Regions from separate parts of the Buttiauxella noackiae genome, predicted to be linked through region 2. Evidence: predicted binding sites of a transcription regulator. Region 2 holds the regulator's gene; the other holds the start of a gene.
What was found. Region 2 encodes PurR, which represses purine synthesis genes. Its sites were predicted from a motif close to CANGCAAACGTTTGCNTG; they were not measured.
Positions count from the first base shown of each region.

Region 1: a site for PurR is predicted at 2,322-2,339, ahead of purT (formate-dependent phosphoribosylglycinamide formyltransferase). Genes of this name have one in related genera too.

Region 1 is NZ_JPRU01000001.1:151,175-156,225, reverse strand. It holds gene ptrB (oligopeptidase B) at 1-985, opposite strand, end outside; gene IX31_RS00650 (tellurite resistance TerB family protein) at 1,078-1,776, opposite strand; gene IX31_RS00645 (YebG family protein) at 1,893-2,243, opposite strand; gene purT (formate-dependent phosphoribosylglycinamide formyltransferase) at 2,382-3,560, shown strand; gene IX31_RS00635 (bifunctional 4-hydroxy-2-oxoglutarate aldolase/2-dehydro-3-deoxy-phosphogluconate aldolase) at 3,713-4,351, opposite strand; gene edd (phosphogluconate dehydratase) at 4,416-5,051, opposite strand, start outside.
Region 2 is NZ_JPRU01000001.1:332,599-337,649, reverse strand. It holds gene IX31_RS01470 (C40 family peptidase) at 84-932, shown strand; gene sodB (superoxide dismutase [Fe]) at 1,131-1,712, shown strand; gene cydH (cytochrome bd-I oxidase subunit CydH) at 1,765-1,854, opposite strand; gene purR (HTH-type transcriptional repressor PurR) at 2,150-3,175, shown strand; gene punR (DNA-binding transcriptional activator PunR) at 3,244-4,155, opposite strand; gene punC (purine nucleoside transporter PunC) at 4,271-5,051, shown strand, end outside.

The DNA.
Region 1 (5,051 bases), 180 kb from region 2:
CCAACCAATCGGTAAATAACGTAAAGCCTTCCAGCATGACGTTTGCGCGCGGAGGAATTAGCTCTTCCCATTGGCTTTCATCACGCACTTTTGTGCGGTACAAACCAAAGTTTTTACCTTCCCGATTCGAGCGCATATAGAAATTATGCTGGAAGTGATCGAGGGTGTATTCGTGATCTTTGCGGCGTGGCAAAAAGCTTTGCGGTTGCGCGTCTACCAGTTCGGCATCAAGCAACAGCACTTCGCTGGTGGTAGCACTGCTGAGATAAATTAGAACGAAGTGTTTCGAAGTGGTTTTATGCACGCTGACATAGAACATTTCATCTTTTTCTTCGTAGACTAATTCATCTTCGGAGGATGGATGCCCAACCGTGTGGCGCCAGACCTGATACGGCAATAACGTTTTGGGATGCTTGCGGACGTAATAAAGCGTGGCGGAATCATTCGCCCAGACAAAACTGCTATCGACATTATCCAACACTTCCGGATACCAGTTCCCGCTTTCCAGATTGCGGAAGCGCAGTCCATATTGACGGCGTGAGAGGAAATCTTCTGCCAGCGCCAGAACGGTGTTATCTGGCGTAATGCTCATGCCGCCCATGGTATAAAACTCGCTGTGGGCAGCACGGCGATTGCCATCTACCAGCGTGCTCCACTCTTCCCACTCCTCCGACACCACAGACTGGCGCTGATAAATAGCGTATTCATTACCGGTTTCGAAAATCTGGCGATAGCGATAACCATTTTGCGTATAAGGTGCGGAAATATCACGCTGAGGGATACGGTCGATCATCTCTTTAAGCAGGCGTTCTTGCAATGCCTGCTGCGAACTCATGATTTGATGACCGTAATCATTCTCCTGATGAAGATAATCAAGTACCTGCGCATCAGATCGCTCATCATCACGCAGCCAGTAATAGTTATCGATGCGGGTATCACCATGCATGGTCATGGTCTGGGGAATTTTTTTTGCTTTTGGTGGCATGTCATTTTTCTTTTTGAGTTAACACCCTGTAAGGGTGGCAAATTCAGACAGCCTTGCAAGCGTAACGTGGGATTTTAAGGAAAATGCCGGGGTTAACCCGGCAGATTGAGTTTCTGTTGCTGAATATCTTGTTCGATACCTTCGCGTACATCCTGCGGGATTTTTAGCGCATCCCCCAACGCATTGAGATAACTGCGCTCCATAAAATGATCAATGTCGATTGCAGCACAGCTTAAGAAATAAAGTTCCAGCGCTTCCTCTTCGTTATTAACACCTTGAACCAGGCGTTGCGGATCAAGAGGCTGATCGATTGCTTGCTGAATTAAATTACGCCCAGGCCCTTCGATACCCGCGTCACGTAATTGCTGCTCAATAATCTGACGTTCTTTATCATCAATGTGACCATCACTTTTGGCAGCGAACACCAGAGCGGTAATCAGGCGCTCCGTACGCACATCGACAGGCGACTGCTGCTGCCCAAACTGCGGCTCACCCTGATGGGCTTCACGCACGCGGTCTTTATATTTGTTCCACAATACACTTCCCACAACCGCACCGCCGCCGACCAATAACGCGCTGGTGCCGTACTTGGTCAGGAGTTTCCGCGACGATTTGCTCGCCAGCAGCAAACCCGCTAAGCCACCGAGTGCGCCAGGCACCAGTAACTTACTCAGCCCCTGAGAATTGTTTCCCTGAGGAGTTTGTGAGGATTGATTCTGACCAGTGTGATTCTGGATGGATTGCGTCGCTTGCCCCAGCATAGACTGAAGCTGCTGTAACCAATTGCTCATTAGAGACACCCTTTGTGAGAACTTAACATCTGAGGTTAAGCCAAAGGCTGTCAAGAAGTGTCTGATAAGGCTAAAGATGAGAAAAGAACCGCGCCGGGAGCCCGACGCGATAAAACTTATGCAGCTTTCGTGCGTTTACGCGGGTGTTCAGCAACTTTGCCATCAGAAATGGGGTCTTCAATAACCACGTCATCGACTGCAATTTCATCGCTTACTGTGGCACTTTCCAGATCCGGCAATTTGCCGCTTTTCAGCACGGAGGAAAGCACGTCTTTGTTTTCTGCCATCCACATAGCCAGCACATCGTTTTGCCCTTCTTCGAGAGCAACGGGGCTGTGTATGAGCCACTCGCTCAATACTTCTGCCAGATCGAGCATTTTGTCGTAGGCGTCTGCATCTTTTTTACTGGCAAAAGACATTTTTTCTTGCCCCTCTCGTACAACAACGTATTTGATTTCAACCGCCATTTTGCAGCTCCGGTTTAACTGTTTATTTAAACAGTGTAATGATATTACCCCTGTATCGCAAGTGGGAAAATCGCTGCGCACGCAAACGTTTTCGTTTATAATCCGCCGGTCTATTTTCTCCGTTCGGGTATACAGATTATGTCAATTTTGGGAACAGCACTTCGTCCGTCAGCTACACGAGTCATGTTGTTAGGGTCAGGCGAATTAGGAAAAGAAGTGGCGATAGAATGCCAGCGTCTTGGTCTGGAAGTTATCGCCGTAGATCGCTACGCCGATGCCCCCGCGATGCATGTTGCTCACCGCAGCCACGTCATTAATATGCTTGACGGCGCCGAGCTTAAGAAGTTGGTTTCCGTAGAGATGCCCGATTTCATCGTTCCCGAAATTGAAGCCATCGCCACAGACATGTTGGTTGAACTCGAACACCAGGGCCAGTGTGTAGTGCCTTGCGCGCGCGCAACACAACTGACCATGAACCGCGAAGGTATTCGTCGCCTGGCAGCAGAAGAACTCTCTCTCCCAACTTCCAGCTTCCGTTTTGCTGATAGCGAAGAGGCATTTTTACAGGCCGTTGAAGAAATCGGTTTACCTTGCATCGTTAAACCGGTGATGAGCTCTTCCGGCAAAGGACAAAGTTTTATCCGCACAGCAGATCAGTTAGCCAAAGCATGGGAGTACGCGCAAGAAGGCGGCCGCGCGGGGAAAGGCAAAGTGATTGTCGAAGGCGTGGTAAATTTCGATTTCGAAATCACCCTACTGACCATTAGTGCTGTCGACGGCGTGCATTTCTGCGCTCCAATCGGGCATCGTCAGGAAGATGGCGACTACCGCGAATCCTGGCAACCTCAGAAAATGAGCGATATCGCTCTGGGTCGCGCGCAAGCAATCGCTGAAAAAGTGGTGAAGGCGTTGGGTGGTTACGGTTTGTTTGGCGTCGAACTGTTCGTATGCGGTGACGATGTTATTTTTAGTGAAGTCTCCCCTCGTCCACACGACACTGGCATGGTGACGCTAATTTCTCAGGACGTTTCAGAGTTTGCGTTGCACGTCCGCGCTTTCCTTGGCTTGCCAATTGGCGATATTCGCCAGTATGGCCCTGCTGCTTCCGCGGTGATCCTTCCAGAATTGAACAGCGATAACGTGCAGTACGGCAATGTGGGCGCCGCACTAGGCGCGGGCTTGCAAGTGCGTCTGTTTGGTAAACCAGAGATTAACGGTAAGCGTCGGATGGGTGTGGCACTGGCAACGGGCTCCAGTGTAGAAGATGCCATTGCGCGGGCCATTGCCGCAACAAAAGCAGTAAGTGTAACGGGTTAAAAAAATCCCCGCTCTTTCGAGCGAGGATTCAATAACACGAATAATTCGAGTTGCTTCAAGGCGGCGACGCAGCAAATCCCCAGGAGCTTACATTAGTAAGTGACTGGGGTGAGCGAGGAAGCCAACGCATCTACGGCTCGAAGGATGACGTGTTATTTCGCGCCTTCAACTGCTTCACGGGCAAGTGTTGTAATACGATCATAATCGCCTGCTTCCAGCGCGTCAGCCGGAACCAACCATGAACCACCGATGCACAGAACGCTTTTCAGCGCCAGGTAGTCGCGATAGTTAGCAGGGGTAATGCCGCCAGTTGGGCAGAAACGAACCTGAGAGAATGGACCTGCGATAGCTTGCAGCGCTTTGGTGCCGCCATTAGCTTCTGCCGGGAAGAATTTGAATTCTTTCAAACCGTAGTCCAGACCCAGCATCAGTTCAGAAACAGTGCTGATACCCGGGATCAATGGAATTGAGCCTTCGGTTGCTGCTTTCAACAGTGGCTCAGTCAGGCCTGGGCTGATAGCAAACTGAGCACCAGCTTCAGTTACTTCTGCCAGTTGCTCTGGGTTCAGAACCGTACCCGCACCAATAATCGCTTCTGGTACTTCTTTAGCGATAGCGCGGATAGCATCCATTGCACATGGAGTACGCAGAGTCACTTCCAGAACACGTACGCCGCCTGCAACTAAAGCTTTAGCCATTGGTACTGCGTGTTCCAGTTTGTTAATTACGATTACCGGGACAACCGGTCCTGTTTTCAGGATCTGTTCCGCAGTAGTTTTCCAGTTTTTCATCTCAAGAGCCTCTTCAACCAACTTTATAATTCGTTTCCAGAGCAGCAAGTGCTGCGTCCGGTCCTTAAAATTTAATGCAGGTCGCGCCTTGTTCCGCGCCAGATAACTGTTCGCGTAACGCGCTAAATAGTTCACGGCCGGTTCCAACGCGCTCCGCGCTAAGATCCGGGTGGTATGCAGTGCGTTTTGCAAGCTCGGCGTCATCGACCAGCAATGTCAGTTCACCCGTTTGCCCGTTGACACGAATCATGTCACCGTCCCGGACTTTTGCCAGTAGCCCACCATCATAAGCTTCTGGAGTAACATGGATTGCAGAGGGCACCTTTCCTGATGCGCCCGACAGTCGTCCATCAGTGACTAACGCTATTTTGAAACAGCGGTCCAATAATACCCCAAGTGGCGGCATAAGTTTATGTAATTCTGGCATGCCGTTCGCTTTTGGCCCCTGATGGCGAACAACAACGACGCAATCACGGTCCAGAAGGCCTGCTTCGAAAGCAGGTAAGACGTCATGCTGGCTTTCGAAAATGACTGCTGGTGCTTCAATAACCTGGTTTTCCGCCGGCACCGCAGACGTTTTCATAACCGCACGCCCCAGGTTGCCGCTAAGTACTTTCGTACCGCCATGTTTTGAGAATGGTTTTTCGAAGGTCGCGATAACATCAGTATCGAGCGCGGTAGTTGCGCCTTCACGCCATGC
Region 2 (5,051 bases):
GATTAGAATCGGCGGGTTTCGCAAAATCATACACGGGCATGATGGTTTTTCTCATGCATTCATTTTAACCAGGGGATTGTCGAGTGGCGCGGATAACAAAAATTTCTATCACGCTCTGTGCTCTGCTATTTACCTTGCCGTATACACCATTGACGCAGGCGTCTGAGCACGCTCGTCCCGTGGTGGCGTCCAAAGCGCACGTTGTGAAAAATACAACGAAGAGCACAGAAAAGAGCAGTAAGAGTAAAACCACCACCGCCAGCAAAAAAAGCACCACCTCAGCTAAAACGGCCAGCAAGAAAAAAGAAACAACTGCCGCAAAAAGTAAAACCGCCAAAAATGCCAGCAGCGCTAAAACAAAGAATCTTGCAAAAAACTCCCGCAATAAAACTTCTAAGCTCGCAAAAGCCCAGCCTGTTACTTTCACCGAAAAATGCAGCAAGCCGCGTAAAGGCCATAAAGCGCATTGTGTAAAAGTGAAATCAGAACAGCCAACGACGATTGCAGCGGCGCATAAAGTCCGTGTGCAAAAAGCACAAAAAACGGCAATGAACAAATTGATGGGCCAGATCGGTAAGCCGTATCGTTGGGGTGGCACCTCACCAGTTACCGGTTTCGATTGCAGTGGTCTGGTTTACTACGCATACAAAGACTTAGTGAAGTTCCGTATTCCTCGTACCGCTAATGAGATGTATCACCTGCGTGATGCCTCATCTGTAGATCGTGGAGAGCTGGAAACGGGTGATTTGGTGTTCTTCCGTACTCAGGGTCGTGGTACTGCTGATCACGTTGGTGTATACGTCGGCAATGGTAAATTCATTCAGTCACCACGTACCGGTCAGGACATCCAGATCACCTCTTTGAGCGAAGATTACTGGCAACGTCACTATGTCGGCGCAAAACGCGTTATGACACCTAAAACCATTCGTTAAATCTGCTACCTGCCCTTCCCTGGGCAGGTAAGTTCCCTCTTTTGCTTATCCTTTCAATTTGTTACCCTAAACCCGCACTAAAAGTGTTTATTTAACAATAGATACCCAAAGTAATTCGAGTTGCATCGCAGCGGCAAGAGAATGAATAAAGCCAACAAAGATGTAGCTCGAAGTATCACGGGTAATAAGGAGTCAGCAATGTCGTTCGAACTACCTGCACTACCATATGCAAAAGATGCTTTAGCACCGCATATCTCCGCCGAAACTCTGGAATACCATTACGGTAAACACCATCAAACTTATGTCACTAACCTGAACAATCTGGTTAAGGGCACCGCGTTTGAAGGTAAAACTCTCGAAGAGATCGTTCGGACTTCCGAAGGTGGCGTGTTTAACAACGCAGCTCAGGTCTGGAACCATACCTTCTACTGGAATTGCCTGGCACCAAATGCTGGCGGTGAACCAACTGGAGAGCTTCTGGAAGCCATTAATAAGTCATTTGGTAGCTTTGCTGAGTTTAAACAGCAATTCACTGATGCGGCTATCAAAAACTTTGGCGCTGGCTGGACCTGGCTTGTCAAACAAGAAGATGGTGCTTTGGCGATCGTCTCTACCTCAAACGCGGGTACACCACTGACAACAGCAGCAACGCCGTTATTGACTGTGGATGTGTGGGAACATGCGTACTACATCGACTACCGCAATGCTCGTGCTGGTTACCTTGAGCATTTCTGGGCGTTGGTGAACTGGGAGTTTGTTGCGAAGAACCTGGCAGCATAAAACCTAAAAGATATGGGCCGCGATTGCGGCCCATTTTAATCAGAGCGATGTATCAATGCAGTACGGCGGTTAGCGCGCCACACACAATCAGTGCCAAAACAACAACCGTGGTCATGATTGAAAATTTCAGATCGGTACTCATTAGCAAACTCCTTTTATTACCTTACAATCGGTGTGTCGGATTGATTTTCCCACAATCAGACATAAAAATCCCCCTCGTTTTAACCTGATATCGCTTTTCCCTCTTTCACTTTTCTCCAGGATAGGCCAAAATCCCACGCTAATTTATTGCGTACCATCTATTCAACGCCCTCCTTCCGTTTTATGTCGCAATCCCGGCATACCTGCAACCTTAACGTTGCCTCAGGAGTTAGCGTACGCAATCGTTTAACACATTGGTTATCAGGGGTTTACGATATGGCCCGGAGTGAAATTTAATGGCGACAATCAAGGACGTAGCGAAGCTCGCAAACGTTTCCACTACAACCGTATCACATGTGATCAACAAAACCCGTTTTGTGGCGGAAGAGACACGTAATGCGGTATGGGCTGCGATTAAACAATTGCACTATTCACCTAGCGCCGTCGCGCGTAGCTTGAAAGTTAATCACACCAAAACGATTGGTTTGCTAGCCACTTCCAGCGAAGCACCCTATTTTGCCGAGATAATTGAAGCTGTCGAAAATAGCTGCTTTGAAAAAGGCTATACCCTGATTCTGGGTAATGCGCATAACAACTTCGAAAAACAGCGCGCCTATTTGTCCATGATGGCGCAAAAACGCGTTGATGGCCTATTGGTGATGTGTTCTGAATACCCGGAATCATTACTGACTATGCTTGAAGAATATCGTCACATCCCAATGGTTGTGATGGACTGGGGTGAAGCCCGCGCAGATTTTACCGACTCCGTTGTCGATAATGCTTTCCACGGTGGCTACCTGGCAGGACGTTATTTGATTGAGCGTGGCCACCGTGAGATTGGTGCAATTCCCGGTCAAATGGAACGTAATACCGGTGGTGGCCGCCATGCAGGGTTTATGAAGGCACTTGAAGAAGCGGGTATCTCTATTCCTGACAACTGGATTGTTCAAGGTGACTTTGAACCTGAGTCAGGCTACCGCGCCATGCAGCAGATAATCGGTCAGTCTCATCGCCCAACTGCAGTATTCTGCGGCGGTGACATTATGGCGATGGGCGCAATTTGTGCTGCTGATGAGATGGGTTTACGCGTGCCGCAGGATATTTCCATTATCGGTTACGACAACGTGCGTAACGCGCGTTATTTCTCACCGGCATTGACCACTATTCACCAGCCGAAGGATTCGTTGGGTGAAACAGCATTCAATATGCTGCTGGATAGAATCGTCAATAAACGCGAAGAGTCGCAGTCGATTGAAGTCCATCCACGTCTGATTGAACGCCGTTCAGTGGCAGATGGTCCATTCCGCGATTATCGTCGCTAAGTTAAGTCGGATGACGCTATGCTTATCCGACCTATGAAATGCAGTTGTCGGGTGGATTACCACCCGATTTATAATGGCTCCTGCAACCACTCCTGATTCATCGTCTCGCTATCCCCTAAATACTCCAGCAGCCAGGCCAGGGCTGGCGAAGCGTCATTTTGCCGCCATGTCAGGCAACATGCTGCATCCGGGAATGGGTTATCGAGTGTCAGCTGACTCCACTGCCCAGAAGCCAACCACGGCCTTGCTATGTGCAATGGCACCATGCCGATACATAACCCCGCGCTAAGACAATCAGAGCCTGATTCCCAGTCCGGAACCACAACTCGACGCTGGTTATCCAAAAGCCAGGTAATACGCTTCGGTAGCGAACGGGAAGTATCTTCGAGTACTAACGACGGCCAGGCCCGTAGATCATCATCACTTAAAGTTCCGCCCTGTCGTGCCAGCGGATGGTTTGATGACACCACACAGCGCCAGCTCAGCGCCCCCATATCGCGAAAAGCATAGCGCCCCCCGACAGGAATGGCTTGTGTCGCGCCAATCGCGACTTCAACTCGTCCGTCAGCTAGCGCATCCCACACGCCATTAAACACCTCCTGAAAAATACGCAGTTCGATATCAGGAAAGTGGCGATAAAAATCCAACACCAACTGCCGCGTTCGTTCGGGCTTAACGATATTATCGACGGCTATCGCCAGATGGCCGCGCCATCCATTTGCGATCTGTTGGCACTGTTGCCGTGTCGTCATCATTTTTTTGATAACAGAGCGGCCTTCTTTCAAAAAAAAGATGCCTGCGGGGGTTAATTCTACATCCCGATGACGACGTTCGAATAACGGAACGGCTAACCAGTCTTCCAACTGCCGTACCGTATAGCTGATAGCTGACGGAACGCGGTGTAACTCTTGTGCTGCACCGCTGAAGCTACCATTGCGCGCTACCGCATCTATCACTTCCAGCGAATATTCTGACCACATTTCTCTGCTCACAAATTTTTTGAACGCAACCTACAAATATTAGCGTTTCACAAGCGTATTTGCACTCCGTACACTCACGCGGCAATCAACCTGCACGATAAAACAAGAGAACATTATGCAACCATCAAAAGGATTTCTTATCTGGCTGGCTGGATTAAGTGTGTTGGGCTTCCTCGCCACAGACATGTATCTGCCTGCTTTCGCTGCCATTCAGCAAGATTTACAGACCGATGCCTCCGCCGTCAGTGCGAGTCTGAGCCTGTTCCTTGCCGGCTTTGCGCTTGCCCAGTTAATGTGGGGGCCGTTATCTGACCATTTCGGACGTAAACCAATTTTGTTAGCAGGCCTGAGCCTGTTCGCCGTCGGTTGTATTGGTATGTTGTGGGTAGAAAGTGCCACTGCTCTGCTGGTGCTGCGCTTCGTTCAGGCCGTTGGTGTATGTTCTGCCGCGGTAAGCTGGCAGGCGCTGGTGACCGATTACTACCCGGCAAACCGTGCAAATCGTATTTTCGCAACGATTATGCCGCTGGTTGGCCTGTCTCCTGCGCTGGCTCCGCTTCTGGGTAGTTGGATTTTGACCCACTTTGACTGGCAGGCTATTTTCGCCACGCTGTTTGCCATCACACTGGTGCTGATGATCCCAACTTTGCGTCTGAAACCACGTACCCAGCACCACCCGCAAACAGAAGACAATAAAGTCAGCTTTATGTCGTTACTTCGCTCGCGTGTATATAGCGGCAACGTATTGATTTACGCAGCCTGCTCAGCCAGCTTCTTTGCCTGGCTAACCGGATCTCCGTTTATTCTGAACGATATGGGTTACAGCCCGGCGGCGATCGGCCTGAGCTACGTACCACAAACTATCGCCTTCCTGATTGGTGGATACGGCTGCCGTA